One region of the Exiguobacterium sp. HSB13 genome, then DNA from elsewhere that is predicted to be linked to it. Evidence: riboswitches for the same ligand, from Rfam matches in the RefSeq annotation. Region 1 holds a riboswitch; each other region holds the start of a gene.

Evidence for each region. A riboswitch is a leader RNA that binds a small molecule or an ion and turns the genes downstream of it on or off. The one in region 1 is predicted to bind lysine.
Region 2: it holds a riboswitch for lysine, as region 1 does, so the genes downstream of both, ACZGCQ_RS15060 (aspartate kinase) here and ACZGCQ_RS14475 (Na+/H+ antiporter NhaC family protein) in region 1, are expected to answer to the same signal.
Region 3: it holds a riboswitch for lysine, as region 1 does, so the genes downstream of both, ACZGCQ_RS12155 (amino acid permease) here and ACZGCQ_RS14475 (Na+/H+ antiporter NhaC family protein) in region 1, are expected to answer to the same signal.

The regions. Positions count from the first base shown of each region.
Region 1 is NZ_JBUZOM010000003.1:176,246-187,405, reverse strand. It holds gene ACZGCQ_RS14515 (CBS domain-containing protein) at 1-307, shown strand, start outside; gene ACZGCQ_RS14510 (MFS transporter) at 335-1,573, shown strand; gene ACZGCQ_RS14505 (DUF1801 domain-containing protein) at 1,623-2,048, opposite strand; gene ACZGCQ_RS14500 (hypothetical protein) at 2,134-2,481, shown strand; gene ACZGCQ_RS14495 (M20 family metallopeptidase) at 2,548-3,720, opposite strand; gene ACZGCQ_RS14490 (SDR family oxidoreductase) at 3,860-4,690, opposite strand; gene ACZGCQ_RS14485 (hypothetical protein) at 4,826-5,695, shown strand; gene htpG (molecular chaperone HtpG) at 5,779-7,641, shown strand; gene ACZGCQ_RS14475 (Na+/H+ antiporter NhaC family protein) at 7,707-9,290, opposite strand; lysine riboswitch at 9,402-9,580, opposite strand; gene ACZGCQ_RS14470 (uracil-DNA glycosylase family protein) at 9,674-10,411, opposite strand; gene ACZGCQ_RS14465 (heme oxygenase) at 10,536-10,856, opposite strand; gene ACZGCQ_RS14460 (class I SAM-dependent methyltransferase) at 10,946-11,160, shown strand, end outside.
Region 2 is NZ_JBUZOM010000004.1:42,221-53,380, forward strand. It holds gene ACZGCQ_RS15045 (GNAT family N-acetyltransferase) at 1-222, shown strand, start outside; gene ACZGCQ_RS15050 (argininosuccinate synthase) at 341-1,546, shown strand; gene argH (argininosuccinate lyase) at 1,543-2,913, shown strand; lysine riboswitch at 2,984-3,161, shown strand; gene ACZGCQ_RS15060 (aspartate kinase) at 3,274-4,473, shown strand; gene ACZGCQ_RS15065 (aspartate-semialdehyde dehydrogenase) at 4,487-5,479, shown strand; gene dapA (4-hydroxy-tetrahydrodipicolinate synthase) at 5,498-6,379, shown strand; gene dapB (4-hydroxy-tetrahydrodipicolinate reductase) at 6,376-7,122, shown strand; gene dapD (2,3,4,5-tetrahydropyridine-2,6-dicarboxylate N-acetyltransferase) at 7,109-7,816, shown strand; gene ACZGCQ_RS15085 (branched-chain amino acid transaminase) at 7,842-8,774, shown strand; gene alr (alanine racemase) at 8,771-9,829, shown strand; gene lysA (diaminopimelate decarboxylase) at 9,843-11,159, shown strand.
Region 3 is NZ_JBUZOM010000002.1:58,617-69,776, reverse strand. It holds gene ACZGCQ_RS12160 (solute:sodium symporter family transporter) at 1-359, opposite strand, end outside; gene ACZGCQ_RS12155 (amino acid permease) at 512-1,993, opposite strand; lysine riboswitch at 2,125-2,313, opposite strand; gene ACZGCQ_RS12150 (MarR family winged helix-turn-helix transcriptional regulator) at 2,479-2,934, shown strand; gene ACZGCQ_RS12145 (diguanylate cyclase domain-containing protein) at 3,072-4,163, shown strand; gene ACZGCQ_RS12140 (TetR/AcrR family transcriptional regulator) at 4,207-4,812, opposite strand; gene ACZGCQ_RS12135 (HlyD family secretion protein) at 5,005-5,661, shown strand; gene ACZGCQ_RS12130 (DHA2 family efflux MFS transporter permease subunit) at 5,674-7,365, shown strand; gene ACZGCQ_RS12125 (hypothetical protein) at 7,496-8,053, shown strand; gene ACZGCQ_RS12120 (nitroreductase family protein) at 8,178-8,735, shown strand; gene ACZGCQ_RS12115 (CDP-glycerol glycerophosphotransferase family protein) at 8,856-10,058, opposite strand; gene ACZGCQ_RS12110 (ribitol-5-phosphate dehydrogenase) at 10,090-11,115, opposite strand; gene ACZGCQ_RS12105 (IspD/TarI family cytidylyltransferase) at 11,112-11,160, opposite strand, start outside.

The DNA of each region.
Region 1 (11,160 bases):
TGGAGATATCATGCGCGCGATAGGAAAACACAAGGACATCATCGTCGATACATTCTTATATGTAGATGTCATTAAAGGAGACGAAGAAGATTATGAAGATCGGATTCGTCATATCTTGAATCGACCTGTCATGGAACTGGCACGCCGGAAAGTCGTAACTGCGGACGCTGACACAGAAATGGAAGAGATTGCAGCAACGCTCGGCGCAAAACGGATTAAAAAGCTTCCAATCCTTCAAGCAGGACGTCTTGTTGGGATCATTAGTCGAGGCGACGTCATTCGCCATTCGTTTAAACAGTTCATGTAACACATTCATATAGAAAGAAGGGACACTATGGCACTTGCTGAAAAAACAACGACGCTTGAGCCGGAAACGGTATTAGCAGAAAGCAAACATGGATTATTCCATCAACCGGTTGCTGTCTGGGCAGTCTTTTTCGCCAGTATTACAGCATTCATGGGAATGGGGCTCGTCAATCCCGTCTTACCGACGATTGCCGAGAATTTAGAAGCGTCAAAAAGTGAAGTAACGCTCTTATTTACAAGTTATAACGCCGTCATGGCATTCGCGATGTTGATTACAGGCGCGATCTCATCACGGATTGGTCAAAAAGGAACATTGATGCTCGGGATTGCCGTCATCGCAATCGTTGCTGGTTTTGCTTCGCAAGCAGACAGCATTTGGACGCTCGTCGCGTTACGTGGTGGTTGGGGACTAGGAAACGCCTTGTTCGTCGCAACAGCACTCGCTGCGATCGTTTCGCTGTCATCAGGCGGAACCGCAAAAGCCATCATTTTGTATGAAGCAGCCGTTGGTCTTGGGATTTCGATTGGACCACTATTAGGCGGAACGCTCGGTTCGATCACGTGGCGCGCCCCATTCATGGGTGTTGCGACAATCATGGTCATCGCGTTCCTCGTCTTGCTCTTCTTGATGCCAAAACCAGCAGCATCTGCTGCACCGAAACAGAAGTTATCATTAAAAGCACCGTTCCAAGCGATGAAGCATCGTTCGCTATTGACACTCGGAATCGTTGCGGCACTTTATAACGTTGGGTTCTTTACAATCATGGCCTATGCACCATTCGTCATGAAACTACCAGCGCAAGGACTTGGCTTCGTCTTCCTCGGTTGGGGAATGTTGCTTGCGATCACATCGGTCTTGACGGCTCCGAAACTAAAACAATGGTTCGGAACAATCAAAGCGATGGTCATGATGTTGATCACATTCGCAATCTTGCTTCTTTTAATGGGGATCTTCACGGAAACGCCAGCTGTCGTCATCGTCTGTGTCATCTTAGCGGGAGCCGTGCTTGGGAATAACAACACGCTCATCACGACAGCTGTCATGGACGCAGCACCTGTCGAACGTTCGACAGCATCTGCGGCATACAGTTTCCTACGTTTTCTCGGGGCAGCCATCGCGCCATTCATGGCCGGTAAATTGGCTGAAATCTTCAACGCAAACCTACCGTTTTATGTCGGAAGTGGCTTTGTCCTCTTATCCGTCATCATCATCGGGGTCAATCTCAAACACATTCGCCATATCGACCGAACAGAAGGCGGACATTAATTTCAAAAAACAGCCGAAGCGAATCTGCTTCGGCTGTTTTTGATTGAAATCAAGAAGGGTACCTGTCTCTTAACGTGCGGATCGAGTGCTCGATCATTTCCCGAAGTACGTCTAAATCGATGTCAGTCAGTCGTTTTACGTAGAGGCAGGATTTACCGCGTCGATACGTACCGAGACGGGCAAGTAGTCGTTCTGAGACTTCGTCTTCACCAAGCGCGAGATAAAGGACGAGATTCGTCTTGCGCGGAGAAAAGCCAACATAAAAGCTGTCGCCCTCGCGACCAGAGGCATAGCGATAATGGTAGGAACCAAAACCAATCAAGGATGAACCCCAAAGGACGGCTTCGTATTTCGTGACATCTTCGAAGAACTGACGTAATGTGATACCATCTGCTTGACGTAGTGGCGGTTCGACTTGTGCCAGAAAGACATCAACGGACTGTTCGGTAGGACCTGTCTTTGGCGTATCAGGCATAAGCAGACTCCTTTCGAATGAAAAAGATATTGATTACTTTCGAGAAGTGCTAGTAAATATCCTGTGGCTCAGAGGTGGAAATCGAATGAAGCATCGCATCGTGTTTCGAGGTGAAGAAGGTAGTGTATCATGGTACATCTTACATGTCTATCCAACGCAAGAAGAACTAACGATTCAGATGAAGGGACAAGATAGTGAACACAACATTTCAGTTTCATTTGACAAATATGATCTGTTCATCCGTGATTTTGCTCGCGTCCATGAGTCGTTACACGGTGAAGTCGTATTCGAGCAGGGCGTGATTCGTCTCCGTTTACGATATGACCGGCTTGGTCGTGTTTTCATCAGTTGGTCTGACGGACAAACAAGTCAAGAGTTTCGTAGTGATCAAAGTTATTTAAGTGAGGCGTTGGCCCAACTTGGTGTGTACTAAACTAAACACAGTAAAAGTAAAAGGAACGACTTTAGGTATTGCACCCGAAAGTCGTCCCTTTTTTATTTAAAGCGATGGAAGTGATTGATGTAATGGTGTGTTGATCAAGTTGAAGCAAAACGAAATCGTTTGTTCATACTCGGACAACGGAATCGACTCATCGACTTGATGTGCGAGACGGAAATCATGGAAAGAAGCAATCGCAATCGGAAATGCTTTTTTCGCTTGGCTGAACATCGCACCATCCGTTCCACCTGGGATGGCGATTTTTCGTGGTGTCACGCCGCTGACCTGTTCCATCGTATCTGCGACCTGTTGTAAGAAAGGTGCTTGTTCATCGGTTTCACAAGAAGGAATATCCTTAATGACGGTCACGCTCATGTCAAAGTCGGGATCTTCTGCAACAAGTCGACGCTCAATATCCGTAAAGGCAGCAAGTACGTCCGCTCGACCGAATCCAGGAATCGTCCGGATATCCATATAAAACGAAGCCTGACTCGGAACGACGTTTGGTCCCTCGCCTCCTGAAATCGATGTGATTGACGCCACGACCGGGCCGAGTGCCGGGTGATGATTCGTCGTGATCGAGAAACGTTCTGACTTCACTTCTTGGATGACGCGATACACGTCATCAATCGCATTACGTCCGAGTTGCGGGGCAGAGCTGTGTGCACTTTTCCCGCGACATGTCACTTCGATCCCGACAACCCCTTTTTGTGCATAACCGATCATCCCACTCGTCGGTTCTGTGATCAGTAGAGCATCTAAATCATCCGCATGCCCTTGTTCCGTCAAATGCCGAGCTCCTGTCATGCCATTTTCTTCATCGGATGTAATCAGAAGTTTGACGGTGTTCGGACGGTTTTGACGTTCCTTGTATTGAATGAGCGCTTGCACCATCGCCATGACCCCTGATTTCATATCTGAAGCCCCACGACCATAGATGCGGCCGTCTTCGATTTCACCACCGTATGGATCTTTCGTCCAGCCGTTCCCTTGCACAGGAACCGTATCGAGATGACCAGATAGACCGAGGACAGCAGGACGTGAAACCTCCTCGCTCGCAGGAACAGACGCAACAAGACAGATTCGTTTTGGTGAGACTTCGATCCATTCTGTCGAGATGTGATGATCAATTAGTACATCGTACACATAACGTGCGACGGCTTCCTCTCCGTCCGTCGGATTAACGCTTGGAATTTGAAGACATCGTTGTAAGTAAGTAATTGCTGTTTGCATAAGTATTTCCCCCTTTACCTATCCTGTACCCTGATAAAAATACTTCAGGGAGGTAAACGAATTCGGAAAATAATTTACGGGGCTGAACGTCTTGAGATAAAAGAAAACGGTGCAACCAGAGGGTTACACCGTACCTTGCTCATTCACTTTTTTCTGCTTCGTCTTTCCATTTCGAATCGATTAACATCTCTCCCGGCCATGTATAAGCCATGATACCGCCGTCTGCTGTGATGTCCTCACCTGTGACATATGAGCTGTCGTCAGAAGCAAGGAAGAGGGCGACCGTTGCCATCTCGCGTGGTTTACCGAGTCGTCCGAGTGGTGTGATCCAAGCGTTCGCATCGCGGAACTGTTTACCTTGCTCTTTTTCTTTTTCACCAACAAGTGTATCGATGAGTGGTGTTTCGATTGTTCCTGGCGACAACGAATTGACACGAATGCCATGACGCGCATAATCGATTGCCATCGCGCGTGTGAAGTTCGCAATCCCGCCTTTCGCTGCGTTATAACCGGACCGGTTCAAGTCAGCTGCACGACCAGACATCGATGACGTATTGATGATTGAACCACCGTTATCAAGCATGAGTGGAATCAAGAATTTACTGACGAGGAATGTACCGCGCAAGTCGACCGCGATGATCCGATCGAAGAGATCGATGGGATACTCATGGACTTTCCCGCCTTGTTCATCGATTCCGGCATTATTGAAGAGGACGTCGACCGTACCGTATGTCTCTTTGATGTGCTTCGCAAGTTGCTCGACACTCTCGACGTCTGAGACGTCGACATGGACGGCTTCCGCTTTTCCACCGTGTTGTGTAATCTGTTCTACTGTTTGTTGTGCTTTCTCAAGTGAGACATCGGCACAGACGACCGTTGCTCCCTGTTCTGCGAAGACAAGCGCGGTCGCTTGTCCAATCCCTGTTGCCGAGCCGGTAATGACAGCTACTTTTTGATCGAGTCTACCCATTGCTAAATCCCTCCTAAGTCGTATCGTTCACCTTATGAAACATTCCCGGAGAAATGGAGATTAAACCCATCGATGCGTCTAGTGTTAGTGGATAGGGGGTACATCTACAACAGCACAATCGCTGTAAAAAGGGAGATGAGAACGCTGACATCCGATCAATGGCAACTTGCCAAAAAATTATTACAAGAAGCCGTCCAGTACCAAATGACACTCGAGAAGAGTGCATTCGCAAGTGAATTGATCGATCAAACGACACCTGTCCTCTGGTTTGGTGATGCGACGCGTAGCAGTTGGGTGACAATCGCGACGAACCCATCCCGATCGCAATTTTTAGACCGAACAGGTGCATTACGATTTGACGAGACCGGTCCGCTCTTCATTCGTCCGAAATCGATGGCATGGGAGGCTTATCTACAGGAGGAAACGCTGACAGATTCGATTCGGCGATTTAACGATTATTTCAAACAACCGAACATTTACCGGACTTGGTTCGGTCGACCAGGTGGCGGTAAGCTCGAAGGATTCTTGAACGGACTCGGTGCGTCATTTTACGAGAAGACGCTTAATCCGGTCATTCACCTGGACTTTTTCCCGTTTCCGACACACCATTACATGGGAGCAATTAAAGAACGTGGAGTGTTGGAAGATAGTCCGTTCGGTCAAACATTTTTGTTACGCCTGCTCGAACTGTTTTCGATAAAAGGAATCATCCTACTCGGGAAGGAACATACGGAACGATTTGCGAAGCTAGAACCAGACATCGGTTGGACGATCTATCAACCGACGGATTATCCAGACGCGATTTTTCAAGTCAGCTTCTCATCACGATTTCAGGTACCCGTTGTCGGGCTCCACTTCAAACCAAGTGAGCAGTTTATCGGTCTCGGTAATCGAAAGGATGAGAACGGCGTCAGTCATGGCACCTATGGGTCAGCAGAGCACTTACGTCAAATTGGAAAGATTGTCTTTGAAAAAGTCGCGACATACAGTGAAAAAGGAGATTGACAGATATTTCGAACTCCCTAATAATAGGAGGTGAATTAGCACTCTATATGATCGAGTGCTAAAAAAAGGGAGGCAGAATGAGCATGGAAACGAAACAATTTAAGGCGGAATCAAAACGATTGCTGGAGATGATGATTCATTCCATCTATACGCATAAGGAGATTTTCCTGCGCGAATTGATCTCAAATGCAAGTGACGCCATGGATAAGATGTACTATAAAGCATTGACGGACGAGACGATTTCGTTCGAGAAGGAACACTACAAAATTACGATTGAACCAAATAAAGAAGCGCGACAGCTCATCATTCGGGATACGGGAATCGGAATGACGAAGGACGAACTAGAAGAGAATCTCGGTACGATCGCGAAGAGTGGATCGCTTGCCTTCAAGGCAGAGAACGAGGCACAAGATGGTCATGATATCATTGGTCAATTCGGTGTCGGATTCTATTCTGCATTCATGGTCGCAGACGTCGTCACCGTCGTTACGAAACCATTCGGCAGTGCAGTCGCTTATAAATGGGAGTCTCGTGGTGTCGAAGGCTATACGATCGAGGAAGTCGACAAAGAAACCGTCGGAACGGAGATTACGCTCCATATCAAGGCGAACGAGGAAGAGGAATCGTATGACGAATACCTCGAGACGTATCGTTTGCGCAGTATCATCAAAAAATACTCAGATTTCATCCGTTATCCGATCGAGATGAAGGAACTCGAGCGTCAGCCAATCGAAGGCAGTGATGAGACGGAAGAGATCGAAGTCGTCAAGACGATCAACAGTATGGTGCCAATCTGGCGGAAGAACAAACGGGAATTGACAGACGAGGACTATACGAACTTCTACCAAGAGAAGCGGTATGGTTTTGACACACCGGCAAAACATATTCATATCAGTGTCGATGGTGCCGTTCGTTATCAATCAATCTTATTCATTCCAGAGCAGGCACCGTACGATTATTATTCGAAGGAATTTGAAAAAGGTCTCGAGCTTTACGCGAATGGTGTCTTGATCATGGAAAAATGCAGTGACTTGTTGCCGGATCATTTCAGTTTCGTCAAAGGAATGGTCGACTCGGAGGACTTATCGCTCAACATCTCGCGTGAACTTCTACAACACGATCGTCAATTGAAGCTGATCGCGAAAAACATCCAAAGTAAGATCAAGACACAACTTGAAGCCCTCTTGCGTGAAGATCGCGCGAAGTACGAAACGTTCTATCAAGCGTTCGGACGTCAGCTGAAGTTCGGTATGTACAATGATTACGGCATGCACAAGGAACAGGTGCAGGACCTTATCCTCTTCTACTCGGCGAAGGAGAAGAAGTTGATTACACTCGCGGAATACGTCGCAGCAATGCCGGAAGATCAAGCGCATATCTACTACGCCGCTGGTGAGAGTACGAATCGTTTAGATAAATTACCACAATCCGAGCTCGTCCGTGATAAAGGATACGACATCTTGTACTTCACGGAAGAAATCGATGAGTTCGCGATTCAGATGCTCGTGACGTACAACGAGAAGACGTTCAAGTCGGTCACGAGCAGCGATTTAGGGATTGAAGCAGAAGAAGCGGAGACGACGGACGCACAAGCAGAGATGTTCCAAGCGATGCAGGAAGTGCTAAGTGGACAAGTCAAGGAAGTTAAGGCATCGACGCGGCTCAAATCGCATCCCGTCTGTTTTGCGACGGATGGCGCCGTCTCGATCGAGATGGAGAAAATCCTGAAGGCGATGCCGAATAACGAAGGGGTAGAAGCGGTCAAGATTCTTGAATTGAATCCGTCACACGCGGTATTCGACTCTCTTGAAACGGCGTATCAAAACGATCGTTCGAAATTCGAGCGCTATACCAAACTGATGTATCAACAAGCATTGCTTGTCGAAGGGCTTCCACTCGAGGATCCAGTAGCGTTTGCGAATGATGTGTGTTTACTGATGGTGTGAAACGAATAGATATAAAAAAGGCATTGGATGCGCGCATCCAATGCCTTTTTTCGTAAAATGCTACATTAATCGGTCTGTAAATCCGAAGCGGTTTCGCCTTTTTTCGAGAGAACGTTCAAGACGACGACGAAGAGTACGAATGTGACAAGAGCTCCGATGAAACCGAAGACCGAAGACTCCGTGAAACCGATGACTAAATAACCGACTGCCGCAGTGACGGCACCGACTAGCGCATATGGTAATTGTGTCGTAACGTGATCGATATGATGGGATCCAGCCCCTGTCGAACTGAGGATCGTCGTATCGGAAATCGGTGAACAATGGTCACCGAAGACAGATCCAGCAAGAACAGAAGCAAGCGTCGGTAACAAGAGTGAGGCATCGACAGCCATGACGAGATCCGCACCGATTGGCAACATGATCCCGAATGTGCCCCAACTTGTTCCTGTCGAGAATGCCATCAAGCCGGCAATCAAGAATAACAAGAACGGCAAGTACGAAGCAGAAATCGAGTTGCTGACGAAGCTTGCAAGATAGTCACCGGTTTTCATGTCACCGATGACAGCAATGATCGTCCAAGCGAATAACAGAATCACGACTGCTGGCCACATCGAACGCATACCAGCAACGATGCTTGCCCGGTAATCGCGACCCGGAATTTTCCGTCCGATCAGCATCAGGAAAGCAACGATTAAACTAATGACGACACCAGCGACAAGTGAGCGTGTGACGTCTGTCGATTCAAATGCTCCAATTAAAGTAAACGGGCGGTTGTCGGCTGCAAGTGCCTGGGCACCTGTTCCGAGTAATGCACTGATCGTAGCAATGACGAGCACGACGATCGGAACGACGAGATCCCGGACTTTTCCGTTCGTATGTTCGTTGACCTCTTTTGCCATCCCCATCGGTGTTCCTTTCGAGGCATCGAAGAGTTCACCTTTCGCGGCACGCATTTCGTGTTGCTTCATCGGTCCGACAGAGATGCCAGAGTAAGCAATGTAAAGTGTTAACAGAAGAGCGAAGATCGCATAGAAGTTCATTGGAACGATCATCATGAAGGCACTAAACGCTGAATAATCCGTAATCGAGTGGGTCGTTAAGATACCAGCAATGATGGAGATGATGAATGCGCCCCAACTCGAAAGCGGACTGATGACACAAACAGGCGCAGCTGTTGAGTCGATCAGATAGGCAAGTTTCGCTCGTGAGACACCGCGACGATCCGTTAACGGACGACTAACGTTTCCGACAGCAAGACTATTGAAGTAATCATCGATGAAAATCAAGATACCGAGTCCGAAGGCGACTAAGCGTGCACCACGCGCCGTTTTGACGTGCGTAGAAGCCCATTCACCGAAGGCACGAGCGCCACCTGATGTCTGAATGAGCGTGGAAAGGACGCCGAGCAATAACAAGAAGACAAGTAATAAGACGTTCCACTCGTTCAAGGCACCGTCCGCCCAAAACAGGCTGAAGATGTTCTTGCCGAGATAGGTTACCGTATCGATCGGATTAAAACGGTGGAGTAACAGGGCACCGACGAGAATGCCGACACCTAACGAAAGAACGACCTTTCGTGTAAAGATGGCTAATAAGATAGCTAGTAAAGCAGGTACAAGGGCAATGATGGAATCTGAATAGTTGACCATGAAAAATATCCTCCTCTTTAATAAATGGCTTAAAGATGAGACCCCGCGGCACAAAAAAAGCAAGGGCACCGGCAACAAAGCCGACACCCTCGCTGGATGCGTCTTTCTTAGCCGAATTGGAGCGCTCCATACAAGTACTATGTATGGCAATCGATCGGGTGTTTCCCGAATCGACCAACGACGATATGTTAGACACATACTGTCATTTCGGCGATGTCACCTTTCCTGTAGTCGTCTTCGTTGTCATCCTCGGACCAAGTACTGATTGAAATCGCGCCTCTACCTCATCGATAGAATAGTCATATTCTGTTCTTATGGACACTTTATCATGTATTTCAGAAGCGATTCAACCATATTTTCTGATAATTTAATACAAAAACGATTTATTCAGCAAAATGTTGAATGAGCTGTTTCATCAAATAGGCTTGATTTTCCTCGAATTGCTTTTTCCGATGACCATTTGCACCAGAGGGATGAGGGAATCCCGAAAGAAGCTGATGCTGTTCGATTCGTCCGTCATGAATCAACCCACGGACTTGTGTCTCGACGACACGACCGAGCGGAATCAATAGCGCCGGTTCGCGTAGCTGATTGATTTCAGCGACGAAGTGTTCTTCTGCATAATGTTTTAGCAAAGGACTACGGCTGATTTTCGGTTGATGACCCGAGTAATTCTTTTCGCGATAAAAGACGGGTTGCTTTAACAGCGACGTCGGTTGCAATAATTTTTGATGTTGATGAAATAAGCTAGCTGTCGTCTCAATTCCGAGCAATGCTGGAAGTTCGAGTGTATCAAGCATCTGAACGAGGTTACGTCGCATCGTTCCAGCAAAGCTTGCTGTATATTTGACGAGGCGTGCTGTCTCTTCTAATGAAACACCATGATGGAGGGCATCCGTCGCTTCTTCGAAAGCGATTCGCATCTGTTCAAAACCTGGTGTGATCCCGATAATAACGACTTTTGCTTCAGTATTGACGTATTCGCCAATCGGAGAGTAATAGACGGTCAGTTCGTTCTCCTGTTGCAATAAAAAATCGTCCGTCCATAATTCATCACGTCGTAACGTACGATCGTCAGGTAAGCTACGAATGGCTTGTTCAAATATAGTTAATGAATTCATGAAGGACCCTCTCTCTGTGTAATGGCACTATGATAACAAATAATACCATTTGAGACAATTCGACCCTTTCACTATTTTTGTAAAGGTATATAAAAAAGGACTCGAGACGAGTCCTTTTCGTGCATCATGCGCGTTCTTTAACCGAAGCGACTTCATAGGTCAGAATCTCGCTGCCGAGCATTGGCGATTCTCCAGCTTCACTACTCGCAGGTCGACTATGTGACGCTTTAAAATCGTCACTCTCCCGCCACGCTTGAAAACTCTTCATATCTTCCCAGTACATGTTGACGTTCATTTCATCGTGTTCTTCGATATTTTGCGTCAATAAGACCTCGACGCGGATGAATCCGTCCATCGTATCGAGTCCACTTGGACGCGTAAAACGAGGAGCGAGAGCTGCAGCCATCCCTTTTTTGACTTTAATCCGGTTCGTAACGACGATCATCATAAAATCCCCTTTCAAAAAACGAGTAACGTACTTCTTCAGTATAGTACGATGAGGGAAAGAATGCCGGAAAGAAGGAACAAAAGACGATGAATGAACAGGAATATGATCAACGATTACGAATCGAAACCATTGAGATGCAACACCTTTATGGTGTATTTAGTCACTACAATCGCTATGAACCGACGCCTTATGCGGCACTCGACGAATTATGCGAAACGTATTTGTTTCAAAAAGAGGACACTGTCATTGATTTCGGGTGTGGGAAAGGGCGTTTAAACTTTTACTTACATGACCGATTCGA
Region 2 (11,160 bases), on a different contig from region 1:
GTTGAACGTGTGGCGACGCTAGCAACAGCGCGAGGAAAAGGATACGGTGGCGAGCTGATGCAGGCGATGGAGCGAGTCGCGCGGCGTGAAGGGAAACAACTGCTGACACTCGGTGCACAAGTTCAAGCCATCCCGTTTTATCAAGGACTTGGATATACGATCGTCTCCGATGAATTCGACGATGCGGGCATCCCGCACCGGACGATGGAAAAGAAAATGTAAGTCATTTTGAAAGAAATCCTGCAAAAAGGGTTTCTTTTTTTTGTTTTCTATGTATATATATAATTCATAATGAATTTTTATACATACAGATGAATTTAAAACCAGGAGGGAATTATACATGTCGAAACAAAAATTGATCTTAGCGTACTCTGGGGGACTTGATACATCGGTAGCCATCAAATGGTTGAGCAAGGACTATGACGTCATTGCCTTATGCATGGATGTCGGAGAAGGAAAAGATTTATCCGTCATTAAAGAAAAAGCACTCCTCGTCGGTGCGATCGAATCGATCGTCCTCGATGTTAAAGAAGAATTCGCACAAGACTTCGTCTTGCCAGCACTTCAATATGGCGCTCATTACGAAAATGCCTATCCATTGATTTCAGCGCTTTCACGTCCGTTGATCGCAGAAAAGCTCGTCGAAGTCGCGCATCAACACGGTGCAACGGCTGTCGCGCACGGATGTACCGGAAAAGGGAACGACCAAGTCCGGTTTGAGGTTTCTGTCGCAGCGCTTGATCCGTCACTCGAAGTCATTGCACCGGTTCGGGAGTGGAAATGGTCACGGGAAGAAGAAATCGCCTATGCGAAAGAAAACAATGTGCCGATTCCGATCAACCTCGATAGCCCATACTCAATCGACATGAACCTCTGGGGACGGAGTAACGAGTGTGGCGTCCTAGAAAACCCTTGGACAGAGCCACCGCAAGACGCTTACGCGTTGACAGTAGCGCCAGAAGACGCTCCGGATCAGGCAGAAGAAGTCATCATTGGCTTTGAAGCAGGTGTTCCGGTCTCGATCAACGGAACGACATATCCACTGGCGAAACTGATCACGGAACTGAACATCATCGCTGGTGCACATGGGGTCGGACGGATCGACCACGTCGAGAACCGTCTCGTCGGTATCAAATCGCGGGAAGTCTATGAGTGCCCAGGAGCAACGGTTTTACTCAAAGCGCACGCTGCACTCGAGACGATTACGTTGACGAAGGACGTCGCGCATTTCAAACCACTACTCAGTAAACAATATGCAGAAACGATCTACAACGGTCTCTTCCACGCACCATTAACGAGAGGCTTGAAAGCTTTCTTGACGGCAACACAACAGGACGTCACAGGAGAAGTTCGCGTTAAACTGTTCAAAGGAAACGCAACCGTGACAGGTCGTCAGTCCGCTGTCTCACTCTACGATGAGAAACTTGCGACGTACACGAAAGAAGACGCGTTCGATCATGAAGCAGCAAAAGGCTTCATCAAATTACACGGACTTGCCGTTTCGACGCATGCGAGCGTACATCGTCAGGCGGGTGTAACGAAATGACCAAACTCTGGGGTGGACGTTTTACGGAAAGTGCTTCCGCTCAAGCGGAAGCCTTCGGAGCATCGATCACGTTCGATCAAAAATTAGCGAGCGTTGATTTAAAAGGCAGTCTCGCACACGCGCAGATGCTATTTGAACAAGGGATCCTCGCTCAAGACGAGTGGACACAAATCGAGCAAGGACTGAAGCAACTGGAAACGACGTTAGCAGACCATTCCTACACGTTAGCGGACGAGGACATTCATATGAACCTTGAGCGTTTGTTGACGGAACAGATCGGTCCGGTCGCAGGAAAACTGCATACGGCACGGAGTCGAAACGACCAAGTCGCAACCGATTTACATCTATGGATGGAGCAACATGTCGCAGCGTTGACGACGGCATTACGCGAGCTCCAATCGGTCATCACGGAACAAGCGGAGCAACATATCGAGACGGTCATGCCAGGGTATACGCATTTGCAACGAGCACAACCGATCTCGCTTGCGCATCATTTGCTCGCTTATTTCTGGATGTTCGAACGCGATGTCGAACGGTTGACGGATAATCAAAAGCGGATCCGGAAATCACCGCTCGGGGCAGGGGCGCTCGCGGGGACGACGTTCCCGATTGATCGTTTCCGGTCTGCCGAGTTGCTCGGTTTTGAGTCGGTCTATCCGAACAGTCTAGACGCTGTCTCGGACCGTGACTTTGTCATCGAATACCTCGGGATCGCTTCGACCGTCATGATGCATCTCTCGCGTTTTTGTGAAGAAATCATCATCTGGGCATCGCAGGAATTCAGCTTCATCGAGTTGTCGGATGCTTTCTCGACAGGATCGAGCATGATGCCACAGAAGAAAAATCCTGATTTCGCTGAATTGATTCGTGGGAAAACGGGGCGCGTCTACGGCAACCTGATGGGCTTCTTGACGACGATGAAGGCATTACCACTCGCTTACAATAAAGACATGCAAGAGGATAAGGAAGGGGTCTTCGATACAGCCGATACCGTTCTCCAATCCGTTCAAATCTTCACCGGAATGATTGAATCTGCGACGTTTAAGACCGAAGCGCTCAAGAAGGCGACAATGCAAGACTTCTCGAACGCAACGGAACTCGCAGACTACCTTGTGACGAAAGGCATACCATTCCGGGAAGCACATGAAATCGTCGGCAAAGCCGTCCTTTACTGTGTGCAGAACGGTTGTTTCCTGAAGGATTTGAACCTTGAGACGTATCAAATGTTCCATCCTGACATCACGGAAGACGTCTATCCGCTCCTCGATCCGGTTCAAGCAGTGGCACGCCGGACAAGCTACGGCGGTACAGGGTTTGCTGCCGTGTCGGAGCAACTTGAACTCGCGAAACAGCATCTTGCGAATTGACGGATTTTGAAAAAAATCAGTCAAATGACTGGATTTAACAAAAGATGTCTGCTATAACTGTAACTAACAACCGACAGATAGAGGCGCGGATGACATGAGTAGCATCATTCTTGAAGGCAAGCATGCCGAATGATGTGAAAGGGGAAGTCCGCCGAAGTGAACGAGAAGATGCTTCTTCTCATTTGCTGGTACAACGGTTAAGATCCGTTGTACTGCCGAAACCGATGTTTCGGAGCGCTATCTTACGTAAAAGAACGAATGACTTTGTCTTCGTTTGTCCGATCGTGATAACGACGGGCCGTAGGAACGCTCCTACCGGCCCGTCGTTTTTTTCTGTATCGGGACAAAGGAGATAGGATTGTGACAACTGTACTTAAATTTGGTGGAAGCTCGGTTGCGACTGTCGAACAGATTCAGTCTATTGCGAATTATTTGAAGAGTCGCGCAGCCGAAGGTGAAAAACTTGTCGTCGTCGTTTCAGCGATGGGCAAGATGACAGATTCTTTGATCGCTCAGGCGCAAGCCATCACGGATCGCCCCGAGCGCCGAGAACTCGATCGTCTGCTTGCCATCGGAGAAGAACAGACGATTTCATTACTCAGCATCGCTCTCAACTCACTCGGCGTCAAAGCGTTATCGCAAACAGGCGCACAAGCGGGAATCAGTACGATGGGATTGCATACGAAAAGTAAGATCAAACAGATTGATGGAAATCTGTTACGGCAAAAACTTGAAACGTACGATGTCGTCATCGTCGCCGGATTCCAAGGGGTCAACGAACTCGGTGATGTCACGACGCTCGGACGTGGTGGATCGGATACGACGGCTGTTGCGCTTGCGGCAGTCCTTGATAAACGGTGTGAAATCTACACGGATGTCGACGGTGTCTATACAGCTGATCCACGAATCCATGCTGCTGCTCAACCGATTCCGCACATCTCATATGATGAGATGATGGAGATGAGCGCCCTCGGGTCGAAGGTCATGGAAATGCGGAGTGTTGAACTAGGAAAAAAATACGGCGTACACATCTTCGTCGGGAAAACACTTGAATCGAAAAGGGGAACATGGATCATGGAAGCGACGGAAACAATGGAACAAAAAGCGGTCACGAGTGTCAGTGTCACGAAGAACGTCTTGACGGTATCAATCAAACACGTACCGCAAACGAACGCAGCAGTAGCCGATATCTTCGAACTCTTATCGAACCGCCACGTCAACATCGACATGATCAGTCAAACGACGTTCGACAGTGACATCTTCTTATCGTTCTCATGTCCACTCGATGAGGAAGAGTTCCTCGATGAAGCATTGAAAGACATCATGGATCGTTTCACGACAGTCAAGGTCGATCGCCACAATCAGCACGCGAAGTTATCTGTCGTCGGAATCGGGATGCGGGATGCGACGGGTGTTGCCTCGAAGTTGTTCGCAATCTTCCGAGCGGAGAACATCCCGTTCTATCAAGTCACGACATCAGAAATCAGCATCTCGTACACGATTGCACAAGCAGACATTGAACGGACGGTTGCAGCGATTGCCAACGCGTTCGAATTATAAGGAGGAAAACAGCATGTATCATGTAGCCGTCATTGGAGCAACCGGCGCCGTCGGTCAAAAAATGTTACAAGTACTTGCAGAACTGGATTTCCCGGTCAGCCGCCTGTCCGCTTACGCTTCTGCTCGTTCAGCAGGGAACACGGTACAGTTCAAGGGAGAAGACATCACGATCCAAGCACTGACACCAAACATCACGGAAGACGGAATCGATGTCGCGTTGTTCGCAGCGGGCGGAACGATCAGTGAGCAATATGCCCCGTTACTAGCTGAAAACGGAACGCTCGTCGTTGATAATTCAAGTGCCTTCCGGATGCAGGAGACGATTCCACTCGTCGTGCCAGAAGTCAATCCGCAAGCGATTCAAGCAACGGATCGCTTAATCGCAAATCCGAACTGTTCGACGATTCAATCCGTCGTCGCTTTAGCGCCGCTCCAGTCACTCGGATTCGAACGGATCAACTACACGACGTACCAGGCCGTATCCGGTTCTGGTCAAAAAGGAATCGAGGATTTGGCACGTGGGACACGCGGAGAAGAACCCGTCAATTACCCGCATCCGATTCACGATAACATCTTGCCGCATATCGATGTATTCCTTGAGAACGGTTATACGAAAGAAGAGCAGAAGATGATTGACGAAACACGGAAAATCTTCAATCTTCCAGCATTACCCGTCAGTGCGACATGTGTCCGAGTTCCGGTCACGAACTCTCACTCGGTTGCAATCAACGTCACGTTTACACAACCGACGACGGTTACAGCAATCCGTGAAGCGTTAGATGGGGCACCCGGCGTCGTCCTCGTCGATGATGTCGCGAATACGCGCTATCCGATGCCACTCGACGCGAGTGGGACGGACGATGTCTACGTCGGACGAATTCGACAAGATGATAGTCTCGCAAACACGTTCCATCTTTGGTGTGTAGCTGACAACATCCGAAAAGGTGCCGCGTCAAACGCCGTGCAAGTTGCACGCCAAGCGATCGAACAGTCGATTCATTCATAAAAAAAGGAGGAGTTCTTCATGTTCAAAGGAGCAGGTACAGCACTCGTCACACCATTTAATGAAGCAGGCGAGTTGGATTTACACGTATTCGAACGCTTAATCGAGCAACAACTCGCAGCAGGGATTCAGGCACTTGTCGTCGGAGGGACGACAGGAGAAGGATCGACACTAACGAATAATGAATTCGAACAACTCCTGACGACTGCCGTTCAGGTCACGGCAGGACGAGTACCCGTCATTGCTGGAACAGGTTCGAATAACACCGCAGCGACGATCGAGAAAACATTACTCGCAGAACGTCTCGGTGCGGACGCAGCGATGCTCGTCACACCGTACTACAATAAAACATCACAAGCTGGTCTCGTCGCACACTTCACGGCGGTCGCTGATGCAACAGAGTTGCCGATCATGTTGTATAACGTTCCGTCGCGGACAGGCGTTGCGATCGCAGTCGAAACAGCAGTGACGTTAGCACGTCATCCACGCATCCAAGCCTTTAAGGAAGCGAGTGGAGATGTCAGCTTTATGGGTGAACTGATGGCGGCGATTCCGGAAGACTTCGCGGTCTTCTGTGGAAATGATGATCAAATCCTTCCGTACATGGCATGGGGCGCACAGGGTGTTATTTCAGTTCTCTCTAACCCGTACCCAGCAGAGACACAAGCACTTGCTGAGGCGTTACTAGGGCAAGATCTCGTCACGGCTCGCCGGATTCAGGCAGACTTGTTACCGGTCATCGGTGCTTTGTTCAGTGACGTCAATCCAATCCCAGTCAAAGCATCGCTTGAAGAACTCGGCTTTGCTGTCGGTGCGCCACGCTTGCCGCTCGTCCGTCAATCGGAAGCGGGACACGCCCACTTACTCGAAACGATGCGGGCTTACAAAGGAGTGGTTCGATGAAACTCGCGTTACACGGTTATGGGGCGACAGGACAATACGTCGTCGAACTCGCACCACAAAGTGTCGTGGCGATTGTTGACCGGACGAAGTCATCCGATACGATCGCTTCATATGCGGAGCTAACGGAGATGTCAGAGACGGTCGATGCGATCATCGACTTCTCGCATCCGAGTTTGCTACCAGATCTGCTCGCATACGGGTTAGCGACAAAAACACCACTCGTCATTGCAACGACTGGTTTTTCAGAAGTGGAACTGACATCGATCAAGGACGCTGCGAAAGAAATTCCAATCTTCCAGTCGTACAATATGTCGTACGGCATCGCGATGGTGCAGCAACTGCTGAAGACACTTGTGCCACTAGCAGGGGCGTATGACATCGAATTGCTCGAGAAACATCACAACCAAAAAGTCGATGCTCCAAGCGGAACGGCTGAGTTGTTATTGCAAACGATTCAGACGGCACGTGACGTGACACCGGTGTATGACCGATCACAGACGCGGCAAAAGCGAGAGACGAACGAGATCGGGATGCACGCGATGCGCGGTGGAACGATCTTCGGTGAACACGAAGTCTTATTCGCCGGTGTCGATGAACTGATTGAAATCAAACATACGGCGTTATCGAAAAAAGTATTTGCTTCTGGTGCGATTAAAGCAGCTGAAGCACTCATTCAAAAAACAGCGGGACTCTATACATTAGAGACGCTCTACACACAGGAGGATTCACATGTTACTCACTGATGCTTACGAAATTGCTAAATTCATTAAAGATGCTAAAAAACAAACACCGGTAAAACTTTACGTCAACGGCGATTTGGCGGGCTTGACGATCGAAGGCGCTACAGCGTTCGGATCAGATGAATCAAAGATTTTCTTCGCGGATGCAGGACTTGCGGCTACTTTCTTAGAAAAGTATTCAGATCGCATCACAGATGTTCACGTGGAGTATGACCGTCGCAACAGTGCGGTACCAATGCTTGATACACGTCACTTGAATGCGCGCATCGAACCAGGTTCATGGATTCGTGATCATGTTGTCATCGGTGATAACGCGGTCGTCATGATGGGTGCCATCATCAATATCGGTGCATCAATCGGAGATGGTACAATGATTGATATGAACGCTGTCGTCGGTGCACGTGGGACGATCGGGAAAAACGTTCATGTCGGCGCAGGTGCAGTGGTCGCGGGTGTCCTCGAACCACCTTCAAAAACACCTGTCATCATTGAAGACGGTGTCTTGATCGGTGCGAATGCAGTCATCCTCGAAGGCGTCAAAGTTGGTAAAGATGCCGTCGTCGCTGCTGGTAGTGTCGTCACAGAAGACGTACCTGCTGGAAGCGTCGTTGCCGGAACACCTGCACGTGTCATTAAACAGAAAGATGCGAAAACAGAAGAGAAGACGCAATTGGTGGATGATTTACGTTCACTCTGATTGACGTCGAAGAGGAGGAAAACACATGGCAGTGGATACACAGTATGGAGAAGCAATTTGGTTAGATGGAGTCTTTCATGATCCGAAAGATGCGAACACGAGCGTCATGTCACATGCGATTCACTATGGTAGTGGATTCTTTGAAGGAATTCGTGCGTACGCGACACCTGACGGACCGGCGATTTTCCAATTGAAGGAACATATCGAACGTCTCTTCCGCAGTTGTGCGTATTACCACGTCACGATTCCGTATACGGTTGATGAACTCGTCCAGGCGACGATTGATCTAGTTGCGAAAAACGGATTCGAATCTTGTTATATCCGTCCATTCGTGTTCCTCGGTACGCCATGGCAAGCATTGATGGCGAAAGATACGACGGTTCATGTCGGGATCTCTTGCTGGGAGCTTGGGGAATACTTCGATAAAGGTGCCGGCATCCGTGCCAAAGTCGCGTCATACCGCCGCGTCTCATCGACGATGATGCCGATGCAAGCGAAAGCGGCTGCGAACTATATGAACTCACAACTCTTAAAAGGTGAAGCGATCCGTGATGGATTTGACGAAGCAATCGCGCTCGACATGAACGGAAACGTTAGTGAAGCGAGTGTTGCGAACCTCTTCCTTCTTAAAAACGGAACGATTCATACACCGTCACTTGATTGTTCAGTACTCGACGGTATCACACGCCAAGTCATCATCCGTTTGGCACAAGATCAAGGCTATCCTGTTGTTGAACGTCACATCGGACGCGATGAGTTGTATGTCGCAGATGAGATCTTCTTAACAGGAACAGCTGCTGAAATCACGAGTGTCGGTGAAATCGATCACATCTCAATCAACGGCGGAACACGGAACGTCGCAGATGAGTTGCTCGGTCTTTACCGTCAAGCCGTCACAGGTCAATTGCCGCAATACGCGGATTGGTTGACGTACGTGACACCAGCTGTCGCAGAATGACGACGCGTACACTCGTCACGATCGATCGGAAGGCGGTGCGACAAAATGTCGCATCGGTCTTCGCTCGGTCATGTAAACGTATTTTTGCCGTGGTCAAGAACAATGCATATAACTTAGGTATGCTCGAGATGGTCGAGACGCTGATGGCATCTGATGTGCATCACTTTGCTGTCGCTGAGTTGTATGAAGCCATTGAAATCAAAACGAATTTTCCAGACAGTTATGTACTGGTGATGAATCCGACGGAGGATTTTGAAACAGCACGACGTTTCGGAATCGCACTCGGTGTCTCATCGCTAGAATGGCTCGCCCTACACAGTAAACAGCTGCAGGGAGTCGAGTTACATTTGAAGATCAACGTCGGGATGAACCGTTTTGGTGTCAGTTCGCTTCAAGAGGCGGAAGCTGTCCTTGCGCTTGCGCAAGCAGATTCGCTTGATTTAACAGGTTTATATACACACTTTCCGCTTGCCGATGAACCGGATGCGGATCACGATGGACAAGTCGAACGTTTCGTCGCCATTGCCGATGTGTTACGAAAGCGCCATACGTTTACGTATATCCATTCGGAAAACAGTGCGACGATCGTCAAACACGATCCGCGTCTCGCGTTTTGTAATTATGTCCGCCCTGGAATTTTCTTGTTCGGTTATTCGCCGATCGAGAAGATGGACTGGCTCGTGCCTTCACTCCGGATGACGACAGAGGTCGTCGAAATTCGCGAAATCGGACCAGGTGAGCATGTGGGATATGGTACGAACTTTACGAGTACAGAACCGATGCGAATCGCCATTTTACCCGTCGGCTATGGTGACGGTGTCGTCCGTGGGCGTGCCGCTTTACCTGTTCATATTAAAGAAAAACCTTATCCGGTCATCAATAAATTATTCATGAGTCATACGTTCGTTGCTGTCGATAGGACGGTTGAGGTCGGAGACGAGGTCGTGTTATACGGGGATGGCGTTGAAATTGACGACATTACCCGGACAGGAGCAGCGAACAATTCAGAGCAGATGTGCGCCCGGTCGTGGCGTTTGACGCATCAGTATCTATAAGGAGGAACTTATTATGTATGGAAGTCAATACCTGACAGAAGAAAACAACACGTTGCACATCGATGGTGTCGCAGCGACCGATCTTGCAGCACAGTACGGAACACCGTTGTACGTGATGGCAGAGCGGGAGCTGACGGATCGATTGGCGACCGTCCGGGAACACTTCCTTGATAAGTATCCGAACACGTATGCTTCCTTCGCTTCTAAAGCACTAACGGTCAGTGCCGTATACGAACAAGTCGTGCGTCATGGTCTCGGAATTGATGTCGTTACGGGTGGAGAGCTCTTCATCGCCCGTCAATCGGGCGTTCCAGCAGAACGAATCTACTTCCATGGTTCGAATAAATCGACGGCTGATCTTCAGTATGCCGTCGAGGAAGGTGTCGGACGAATCGTTATCGATCACTTTGCCGAAATCGCACAGCTCGAAGCGATCGCGGCGCGAGCTGGTCGAACGGTTCATGTCTTGATTCGGATCGTCCCACAAGTCATCGGGGGAGCGCATGCGAAAATCCAGACGGGTGGTGTCGATACGAAATTCGGTTTCTCGACACATGCGTCAGATTACTTGGATGCGATCGAAGCGATTTTAGCATCGGAACATCTGTCGTTACTTGGCATCCATTGTCATGTCGGTTCGCAAATTCAAGATCCATCACTGTTCGAACAGACGGCTCGGACGATGATGGGCTTTGTCGAAACGATTCGTGCGCACCATGGCTTCACAGTCAGCGAAGTCAACGTGGGCGGTGGGTTCGGTATTGCCTATACACAGGACGATCAACCGCTTGATTTTGAAGGGACGATCGCACGCGTCATGGACGTGATCGAGACGGAAACGGAGCGACTTGGTATCGAACGTCCACGAATCGGGATCGAACCAGGACGCTGGGTCGTCGCGAATGCAGGCACGACACTGTATACGGTTGGCGCAATCAAAGAAATCGAAGGCGTCCGCACCTATCTTTCGGTCGATGGCGGAATGACGGATAACATTCGTCCGGCACTCTACGGCGCTGTGTATGAAACGGTCATCGCTAACCGGATGAGTGGCGAAACGACCGAAGTGACGGTCGTTGGAGCAGCTTGTGAATCAGGGGATCTCGTCGCTGAAAAAGCACAGTTGGTTGAACCGAACAGTGGCGATACACTTGCTGTGTTTGGAACGGGGGCATACAACTTCTCGATGGCAAGCAACTATAACCAGTTCTTACGTCCGGCACTTGTCTTCGTCCGGGACGGGGAATCCCGCGAAGTCGTCCGTCGACAAACGTATGCGGATTTAATTCAGTGCGATCTTGGAATCAACGGTGTCCGCTCAGAGTCGTAAG
Region 3 (11,160 bases), on a different contig from region 1:
ACCGTCTCATCATACCGGTGACTTAAGTATTCCGGTAATGTCGAGATACCAAGTCCGAGAAACTTCGGGAGCAGATAGATGGCCATGATGATCGCAGCAAATCCCGCTGTGACTTCCCATGCCATACTCGACATATTCCCCATGAAGGATTGTCCATTCAGTCCAATCAACTGTTCTGCCGACAAATTCGTCAGTAGTAGCGAACCGGCAATGAAAACGCCACTTAGCCCTCGACCTGCTAAGAAGTATTCATCGACGCCTTGTGTTTTCCCACGCGTCAATCGATAGGATATGTAGGCAACGAGCAACATGAAAAACGCTGCAGAACCTAATGTGAAAAATAATTCAGATGTAGTCATGCGTCTTCCCCCCTATTCTTCATTCATGTTTTCTATTCTTGAATATGTATTCATTGATTCCTTTTTTATACTTTTCCAAAACTATATTTTAGAAAACGTTTTCATTTAAAGAAATAAAAAAACCACCTTCATTATAGAAGGTGGTTCACACATTACGATTGACGCGGATGTTCTGGGAAGTCCATCTCGTCATAACGAACGATCGACGTCCGGTTTTTGAATTTATGTCCTAACCAGAAGGCAAGGAATAATGGAATACCGACATACGTTGCGGCAATTCCGACCCAATCGATTTGATCCGCGAGGAATGCGGCATAGTTTTGACCGACGATGACAAGGAAACAAAGACCGAATGCGAACAGCGGACCGAATGGGAACGCTGGTGCAACATATGGTAAGTCTTTCAACGAGTGACCTTGTGCAAGGAATCCTTTACGGAAACGATAGTGACTGATTGCAATCCCGAGCCATGCGATGAAGCCTGTCATACCGGAAGCATTGAGTAACCACAAGTAGACTTGTCCACCAAACATCGATGTTAAGAAACAGAGCGCACCGACCGCACCTGTTGCGAGCAAGGCATTACGTGGTACACCGTTTTTCGATACTTTCGCAAATAACTTCGGTGCATCCCCTTGGCGAGCCAGTGTATACAGCATCCGAGTCGAAGCATACATACCTGAGTTTCCGGCAGATAGAACAGACGTCAAGATGACGGCATTCATGAGTGCTGCTGAGAACGCAAGACCTGCTTTTTCAAAGACGAGCGTAAACGGACTAACCGCGACGTCCGTGATGTCATTTGAAACCAAGTTCGGACTCGTATACGGAATGAGCATCCCAATGACGAAAATCGCGAAGACGTAGAAAAGTAAGATACGCCAGAAAACTTGTTTAACTGCTTTTGGAACGTTCTTTTTCGGATCTTCCGACTCACCCGCGGCAATCCCGACGAGTTCCGTTCCTTGGAAACTGAATCCGGCAACGAGGATGATTCCGATGACGGCAGGAATACCACCGACGAACGGTGCATCGCCAAGAGCAAAGTTTTTAAAGCCAACCGGTGGCTCTGATGTAAAGACACCGAAAATCATCGCAACACCGACGACTAAGAAAACGATGACGGTAACGACTTTGATCATGGCGAACCAATACTCAGCTTCCCCAAATCCTTTAACGGAGAAGTAGTTCAAGCCAATCATCAGTAAGAGGAACAAGGCACTGAAATAAAATCCAGGAACATCCGGGAACCAATACGTCATGACGATTTGTGCTGCGACGAGTTCGACTGCGATCGTAACTGCCCAGTTGTACCAATAGTTCCAGCCGAGCGCAAAGCCGAATGATGGATCGACGAATTTCGTTCCATATGTCGAAAAGGACCCAGCGACCGGCATGTATGCTGCCATTTCACCAAGACTTGTCATTAGGAAATAGACCATCAAACCAACGATTGCATACGATAGGAGTGCCCCACCTGGTCCTGCTGCTGCAACGGAAGCACCGGACGCAATGAAGAGTCCTGTTCCAATCGCTCCACCGATGGCGATCATCGACATGTGACGGGCTTGTAATCCACGTTTTAATCCTTCTGCTGTCGAATCTGTTGTTTGTTTCACATCTAGATTGTTCATTTCGTTCGCTTCTCTCTTTAATAAATTTTGAGAGGACACTTTTTGAATAAAAAAAACAAAAAGCGCCCTCATCTTCCAGATGGAAGATGAGAACGCAACATAATAAAATGGATGCGCCTCATTCTACCGTCGTGAAAGATAGCTCTCCACAAGTAGGTGATACCCGACTTGTGACAGTATTAGACCTATTTGATCTAATCCCAATCGATCATCTTCAAAGCGATGATTGATTTCGGCAATTCTTCCTTTCAGGTCACCTCATCTGTCGCTTGACGACATCCGTAACCGTACTCTTAAGAATTGCAACCTCCATCCCACTGGTTGAGTGAGAACTGAATTAAGTTAGTTATTACTACGCCATATTACACAAATCGCCACGAAATTGTCAATTGCCTTTTTCGAATATCGGGTAGTCGATGGTAAAAATCCGATATGTTTAGTACACTAAATGGTAGAAGTCCACTGAGAGAAAGGATGCTGCTTGCATGCCACAGGAACGTGATTTGCTAACTTATCGACTCGAAGAACAAATGCGTGTCATTCTTCGTACCCTGCGACGTGAACTTAACCGGCTATTTGAAGGAACGGCGACCCGGAGTGAATTTTTCATCTTACGAAGCCTTTCCGAAAATGGTCCTCAGCGCCCGACGCTTCTCGCGGAACAATTTGAGCTCGCGACGAGTCAAGTCACTGCTTTGACGGATAAGCTGTATAAACAAGGATATGTCACCCGAACACGTTCGACGGAAGATCGTCGTTCAATCGTCCTCGCTTTGACGGAGGACGGGGAACGTGCATTTCGGGATCTCGAAATCGTCCGGAAAAACTATTTACAAGATCGCTTCGGCACATTGACAGAAGAAGAGCTTGAAACGATGGTTCATGTCTTTGATAAAATTTTACAGACGATGGATGAGGATACACTTACTTCGTCTTCTTAAAAACGGTAGATTTCCTACCGTTTTTTCTATTTTATCTAAAGATTTCCCTCTGTCTAACCGTTATCTACTTGAGTATACTGGAAGTATATATATGGAAATCTGTTAGCTGGGGGAGTTGGGAGGATTTGTTGTCCATCATGAATCAATTCATCATTAACTTTTGTCTACTGTTCACAACGATTACTCTCTTGTTCTTACCGTTTCGGAATCAACCGCGTATTTCGCTGAATTCTAGCTGGGGCACACGTCTTATACTCGGCGCGGTCTCTGGTCTGATTGCGGTTTTATTGATGTTTAATGGGATCCAGATCGATGTCGCCCGTGTTGATTTACGTATCGTTCCCGTCGCCATTGCCATGATGATCGGTGGTTTCCCAAGCGCCATCGTCGCCGGTGTGATGATCATCGGGACACGTTACTTTTTAACACCTGTTGATCAAATGGAAGGTTTTTATCTATCTACGCTGATCATCGTCTTGTTCATCACGACGATCGGGATCATGCGTCGCTTCGTTCACATCTCGATGCGTCATTTTCAACTCATGGTATTGGTCGGTATTCTCTATTCGTTACCCGCCATCTACATTCTGACGCACAGCTGGTCGACATTCTTCAAAATCTCGATTGCTTACATCTTCTTTAATCTATTAGCTGGATTTGTTGCCTTTCGACTATTGGCAGAATTACGCCGCCACTTCGAAAACATCCAGTATCAGCAGAAACTTGCCATGACGGATGCTTTGACAGGGCTTGCCAATCGTCGTCGTCTTGATGACTCGCTTTCGCTTGTCGGTTCGACCGACCAAGGCTATTCGCTTGTACTCATCGATATCGATTTCTTCAAGCATGTCAATGATACATATGGTCATGATGCAGGCGATGATGTATTACGCCAACTCGGCATGACTCTCGCTTCCTTGACGCGTCCAGACGACCTCGTCGGACGGTACGGTGGTGAAGAATTTTTAATCATCTTACCAAGTACGTCAGCAAAAGAAGCGCAAAAAATCGCAGAACTAGCCCGGACGACAGTTGCACGTAACCTGTTCCCGACAGCAGATGTACCTGATCTACAAATCACGATTTCGCTTGGAATCGCGCATTCTAGTGGTTCTCATACGTCACTTGAAGCATTACAACAGGCAGATAAAGCGTTGTATTACTCAAAAGAGAGCGGACGGAATCGGAGTACGATCTACACGAAAGAACTTGCATTCCGACAAGCTTAACCTGACTGGACACTTCCGTAGGGAAGTGTCTTTTTTTACGTCTTCATTCCGGCTCTTTAGGAAAACCGATGCTTTCTACTGTTCCAAAGACGATCATCCGACTTAATTGTTCTGCCATATACTCTGATGAATACGGTCGACCGTTTCGTAACCAAGAAATCAACAATCCCAACTGTCCACCAATGACATAGTTTAATAATAAGTCCCGATCGACGAACGTAGCTTCTTCTGTGATTTGCGGTCGAAACACTAGTCGGTAATTCTCTTTCAACGTATCGAGAAAGCGCGAGATGAACGTTTTGATCGGTCCTTGAACAAGCATCGTCTGATAGAATAATTCATTTTCTTCGATATGAATGAACAACCGAGCAAAATAGCGACTCACCTGCTCGACTGTCGGAAAGGCAGTTCCTGTACCGGTGATCCGAATCGCTTGTTCAAGTGCCTTCATTTGCTCCTCAACGATTTGGTCAAGCAAATCATACTTATCCGTATAGTGTGCGTAGAAGGTCGAACGGTTTACACCGGCTCCATCCGTCAACATTTTGACCGTAATACTTGAGAAGCTGTGCGTCTTCAGTAAACGAAATAATTCCATTGTAATACGGTCACGTGACCGTTTTGGTCGAGGATCGCGGCTCTCATTCATCTATATTTCACTCCTTTTTCATCATCTTTTCATTAATGAATCCGTTATCATCTATTTTTCCGACATTTTGTCGGAAATTGTCGGTTGTTTGTTAGCTAACGATCCATATAATTAACTATATTAATTACTCCTCCCCCCAGAGGAGTACTTTTTTTGAATCGATTGTACACAAGAAAGGATGCAAACACACCCATGAGTATGAAAAAATTATTGATCATCAATATCGTGACACTCATCGTCTTGATTGGTGGTGGTGTCGTTGGATACTACTATTACGATCAAGCAACGAGCTACGTCAAAACAGACAATGCAAAAATCGATGGCAAAATGATAACGATTGCGAGTCCAAGCGCTGGTAAATTAACAGACTGGTCGGCAAAAACAGGTGAATCACTCGACAGCGGTACAACACTTGGTCACGTCATGACTGCACAAGCTGGACAAAAGCCGACAGATCTTTCTGTTTCGATGCCTGCGAAAGCAACGATCGTTCAGTCGATGGCGACAAAGAACGGCTTCGTCGCAGCAGGTACACCACTTGCTTACGGTTTTGACTTAAACGACCTTTGGGTCACAGCGAACATCGAAGAAACAGAAATCGATGAAATCAAAGTCGGACAAACAGTGGATGTCTATGTCGACAGCTACCCGGACACGACACTTTCTGGTGAAGTCGAGCAAATCGGGATGACGACGGCTTCTACGTTCTCAATGATGCCTTCTTCAAACGGAAACGCGAACTACACGAAAGTCGCACAAGTCATTCCCGTTAAAGTATCACTCTCGCAAGAAAAATCACTCGACATTCGACCTGGTATGAATGTGACCGTCCGCATTCATAAGGATTAAGGAGGGACGTTCATGTCTACTACCTTCTTGTTCGGATATAGTGCGTTCACGATTCTGATCATCATCGGCGTCAACTGGATCGCCCGTCGAAGTCGCCAATCCGACATGGCACTGGCGACTGACGGACCAACACTTGAGGAATCCCTCGATGCGGAACCGACGATGACTGTGACACCACCAGTCGCAGCACCTTCAAAACAGGTATCGACGGAAAACGTCAGTATCCCGAAAGTACTGACGGTCTTACTAATCGGTATGTTCATTGCTATTTTGAACCAAACGTTGATTAATGTCGCGTTACCGGTTCTGATCAATGACTTCAATGTGTCGACGTCCACTGCCCAGTGGTTGACGACAGGCTTCATGCTCGTCAACGGGATCTTGATTCCGATCAGCGCCTTTTTGATGCGAAGCTATACGTTCCGCCAACTGTTCCTCGCTTCGATGACGCTCTTTTTCTTCGGATCCATCATTTGTTCGATGGCGATGAACTTCCCGGTCATGATGATCGGTCGTGTCGTTCAGGCAGCGGGTGCTGGTATCTTGATGCCACTCGGATCGAACGTCTTCATGACGTTGTTCCCACCGCATAAGCGTGGAGCTGCCATGGGGATGCTTGGAATCGCGATGATTCTCGCTCCAGCTGTCGGACCAACGATCACGGGATATGTCATCCAAAATTATGATTGGCACGTCATGTTTTACGCGATGTCGTTCTTTGGATTAGTGACATTGTTACTTGGTGCTGCTTGGTTCCGACTGACACAGCCCCTCTCGAAACCTTCTTTTGATGCACTGGGCGTCTTATTTAGTACGATCGGGTTCGGGAGTCTCCTTTATGGGTTCAGTGAAGCTGGGAATGACGGCTGGGATAGCCCGATCGTCATCAGCACGATCGTCATCGGTTTAATCGGAATTGCCGCTTTTGCGATGCGTGAACTATCGATGGAAGATCCGATGTTGAACATTCGCGTGTTGAAAGTACCGGAATTTTCGTTCACACTCTTCATCAACGTCATCGTCACGATGGCTTTATTCGGCGGGATGTTACTTTTACCGATTTATCTACAAAGTATTCGCGGTTTTTCACCGGTCGATTCCGGTCTGCTCCTCTTACCAGGATCACTGATCATGGGAATCACTGGACCGATTGCTGGTAGGTTATTTGACCGCTTCGGTATTCGTCCACTTGCCATCTTCGGTTTGACGTTAATGACTTACGGAACATGGGAACTGACGCAATTGAACATGGATACGTCGTATTACTCCATCATGGGGATCTACATGCTTCGGTCATTCGGTATGGCGTTCATCATGATGCCGATCATGACTGCCGGTATGAATGCCTTACCGATGAAGATGATCCCACACGGAAACGCGACGCAAAACACACTCCGTCAAGTCGCTGGATCTATCGGAACCGCGATTCTCGTCACCGTCATGACCCGTCAAACGACGGCTCATTTGGCAGACGACGCGAATCAGTTCACGACGCTCGACCCAACGCTTTCGCAACATTTAAATGATCTTGGACAACAGCTGGGTAGCTCACAAGCCGCTTCGACGAGTTGGTTTACGATGCTGACGAAACAAGCAACGATTCAAGGGATCACCGATGCGTTCTGGATTGCGACCGTTTTATCTGCGCTTGCACTGATTCTGTCCTTCTTCTTGCACGGAAAAAAAGAACCGAATCTGGATTGATTGACGACAGACCAGTTGATGTCCTATCAGCTGGTCTTTTCTTATACTTTACGAAAAGTTCTTCTTTGCACTTCAGCCTTAAAATCGATACACTAGGGACAATGAGTTTCATATCTAAAGGAGATGCTTTATGGTTGCCTTTCTGCAATTTTATGCGTTCATCTTTGCTTGTTGTTTTGCTTGGCAAGTTGGTCGACCATCCCCTTGGTCACAAAAGATCGTTCGTGCCTTTTTAACAAGTGTCAACGGGCTCTTCGTATTCGCACGTGCCTCGATTTCAATCTTTTTATTAGTTGGACCACTATTACTCGTCACTTATCTTGTCTTCCCACGGTTAATCGCTTTTGAAAATGGTTTAGCGATGGTGATCAGCGTGCTCGTCATCGGACTGGTTGATCGTCTCGTCAGTCTCGTCGTCCTGCCACTTATGCGTTCCTTTTTCTTAAAACGTCAACGCGTCATGCCACAATCGGTGGAAATGGTGCTCTATACGATGGCAATGGCTGTCTTGCTCTTCATTCAGCTCCATGCTGTCCCTGGCGTTCAAATTCATGTAGCATTAACGATTTTCCTTGGTTTTACGATCTATTTCGCCCATTATCTATTTGCCCTATACCGGATTCGTCTTATGAAAAAGAAACTAACGACCGTTGCTCAAGATCAAGACGAGGAACGAAAAGCTTCTTAATCCGAATCTAACGAAAGATGATTTCCTCTTGGGAATCGTCTTTTTTGTTTTCTGACAAATAACATTGACAATGATAATCGTTATCATTTATAGTGAAAAAGTACTCAGTGAGGAGATGAAACGGATGCATGCCCAACAAGTGATTGAAACACGCCGGTCGATCCGGTCCTATACGGAACAACCCGTTCCGGTCGAATTGGTAGAAGCATTACTCGACACGGCGATTTATGCCCCGAATCATAAATTACGAGAGCCTTGGCGCTTTGTTCTCGCAATCGAAGACGGACAAACACGGTATGTCGATGCCTTGATGGAATTGCTGACAGCACGTGGTCAATTCGAGACGAAAACGTCTGAACAACGTCAACAGGCTGAACAAAAATTACGGGAAGTCCCGGTTTATTTAACGGTACTTTGTCAGGTACAAGGAACACCAGATCAACAGCTAGAGGATACACTTGCAACAGCTGCGATGATTCAAAATCTGCAGTTGGTAGCAACAGAACGAGGTCTTGGTTGTTGCTGGAAGAGCGGGAAACACTGGTTCACACCAGAGTATGCCTCACTCGTTGACGCTTCTGAAAACGAACGCGTTCTCGGTGTCATTCAAATCGGCTGGCCTGCCATCGTTCCACCTGTCAAACCGAGAACGTCCGCAAAGGACAAGTTGACGCACTTTTAAGAGGTGCGCATTCTGCGAGCTACCCCTGCTCGCGCCAATCAAGCCCCAATTCAAAAATAAAAACGTTCCGATGACGTCTCTCTCCCCAAACGGAGACGCAATCGGAACGTTTTTCTGTATTCACACTGGCGTTTTCGTATAGACAGGCGCCTCTGGAATCGTGTCATATAACATATGATCGACGATTCGTTTGGTCGCTTCTCCGTCCTGATACGTAAAGAACTGATTCGCGAACGTCTCAATTTTATGTGTATCGAATTGCCCACGTTTAATCCAAGCAATGACGTCTTCGAACGTCGACACGATTGGTCCCGGTACGAAAGTTTCGTATGGGAAATAGAAATCGCGTTCTGCTTTATACGACTGCAGATCATTGACGAGGAAAATCATCGGCTTCTGCAACAAGGCAAACTCGAAGATGACAGACGAATAATCCGTAATCAGAATATCCGCAATCTGCATCAGATCATTGATGTCCGGATAGTCTGTCATGTTAATGATTTGATCCGCATACACGTCCGGTACGACTGGTGGATTGAGAACAAACGGGTGCATGCGAAGCAAGAGGACCGTATCCGGTCCAAGCTCCCGACGAAATTTCTCAAAATCGAGCTCTTGATCGTAATGTGCCGTTGTCTGTCCATTTCCTCGGAATGTCGGCGCGAGTAAGATGATTCGTTTCTTACGCCATTCTGGATATCGATCATACAACTTTTCTCGAACACGGGCTTGACGTGCTGTGTTCAGTAGCTGATCTGTCCGTGGAACCCCTAATGGATAAATCCGTTTCTGCTCCATTCCAAAAGCATCCGCATATGGGGCGATACATGCTTCACCAGAAACATAGACCTTGCTATAATTCCGGTGAATCTGGACCATCTTCAAATAATCATCATCCGGTGAATAGGATTTATCAAGCACACTATAGCCGAACTTTTTAAAGGCTCCACAGGCATGCCATAGCTGAATGACTTCTGTCCCTTCCCGTAAGGACGACACATATACAGGGTAATAATAATCATCGATGATGAAATAACGGGCAGTCGCTAATTCATACGTCGCTCGCATCATATGAAAGACATATTGAATTTGTCCCGCCAACGATTGAGGGAATCGCTTTAACAAAAAAACGTATTCATACCCTAAGTCACGTCGTTCTAGTTCATCGTAGACGGCACGAAAGTTATCGACAAGACGATCGGAACGGTACGTTGCAAAGACGACTTTTTTCGGTTGAATCGGTAACCGTTTCGTCAACCAGTACGTCACAGCAAGCAGATAGTGGACCGTCCGTCGTTGCAGTAACCGAATTTTTTGTTTCATAGACGATTCTCCTCTTTTTCAATGCATCTCGTTACATGCACCATTCCATGACCGTCTTTCCGAATCGATTCGTCAAATCATTTTCAAACGCTTTATGAATATCCTCGATTTGACGAATTTGGAATACACCCGAAACCAGATTCGACAGATAAGCTGGAATGTCAGGATGTGTTTGGTATAACTCCATCGTCCGTGCGAAATCAGCCGGCGTACTCCGACTTGAACCGTAGACACGAAGGCCTTTTTCAAGAATCATCCGTGTGTTGATCGCGACGGCATCTTCTGATACGCCGAGCAATGCCATCGTGCCTTCCGGAATGATGTAGTCGATCATCTGATTAATCGCGTATTGACTGCCAATTCCCCCAACACATTCAAAACCGTGATTGAAGGAGACATCGGCTGGAATCTGGTCGATGTGGTACGTCTCGTCTGCAAACGAGAAATAGTCAAGCTTCGACTGCGTTTTACCAAAGACGAGTAATTTTGCTTCCGGATACAACTTACGTAGCAAAAGTGCTGTGATGAAACCAAGGTTTCCGTCCCCCCATACTCCGAACGTCTCCCGACGAGGATGGGCAATCTTTTCAAAACGAGTCAAGGCATGGACCGATACACTGACGAGCTCGGTGAATGCCGCGACTTCAGGGTCAAGATCAGCCGGTACTTCGACAAGACGATCTGCTTTCAGGAACACATAGTCTTGCATATATCCATCGTATCCACTCGAACGGAAACGACTCGTCCGCAGATAGTTTTCACCGATGATGTCATCTTCTTCCGTCGGTGTATTCGGAACCATCGCGACAAGTGTCCCCTTCTTGAATGTTCCACTCGGATCATGCACGACTTTTCCGATGCCTTCATGAATCATGGCCATCGGTAATTTCTTCGCCAATACTTCCGCACTACGGCTACCCGTGAAGTAGCGTTGATCCGCGTGACAAATCGATAAATACGTCGGGCGTACGACGACCCGATCGGTATTCAATGACCGTTCATCATACGTCACTTCGATTTGACGCGGGGCGACGAGTTGATAGACTTGGTTAATCATTGGTGAATCCGCTCCTTCAAGATAGCATTCGCAATCCGTAGGTCG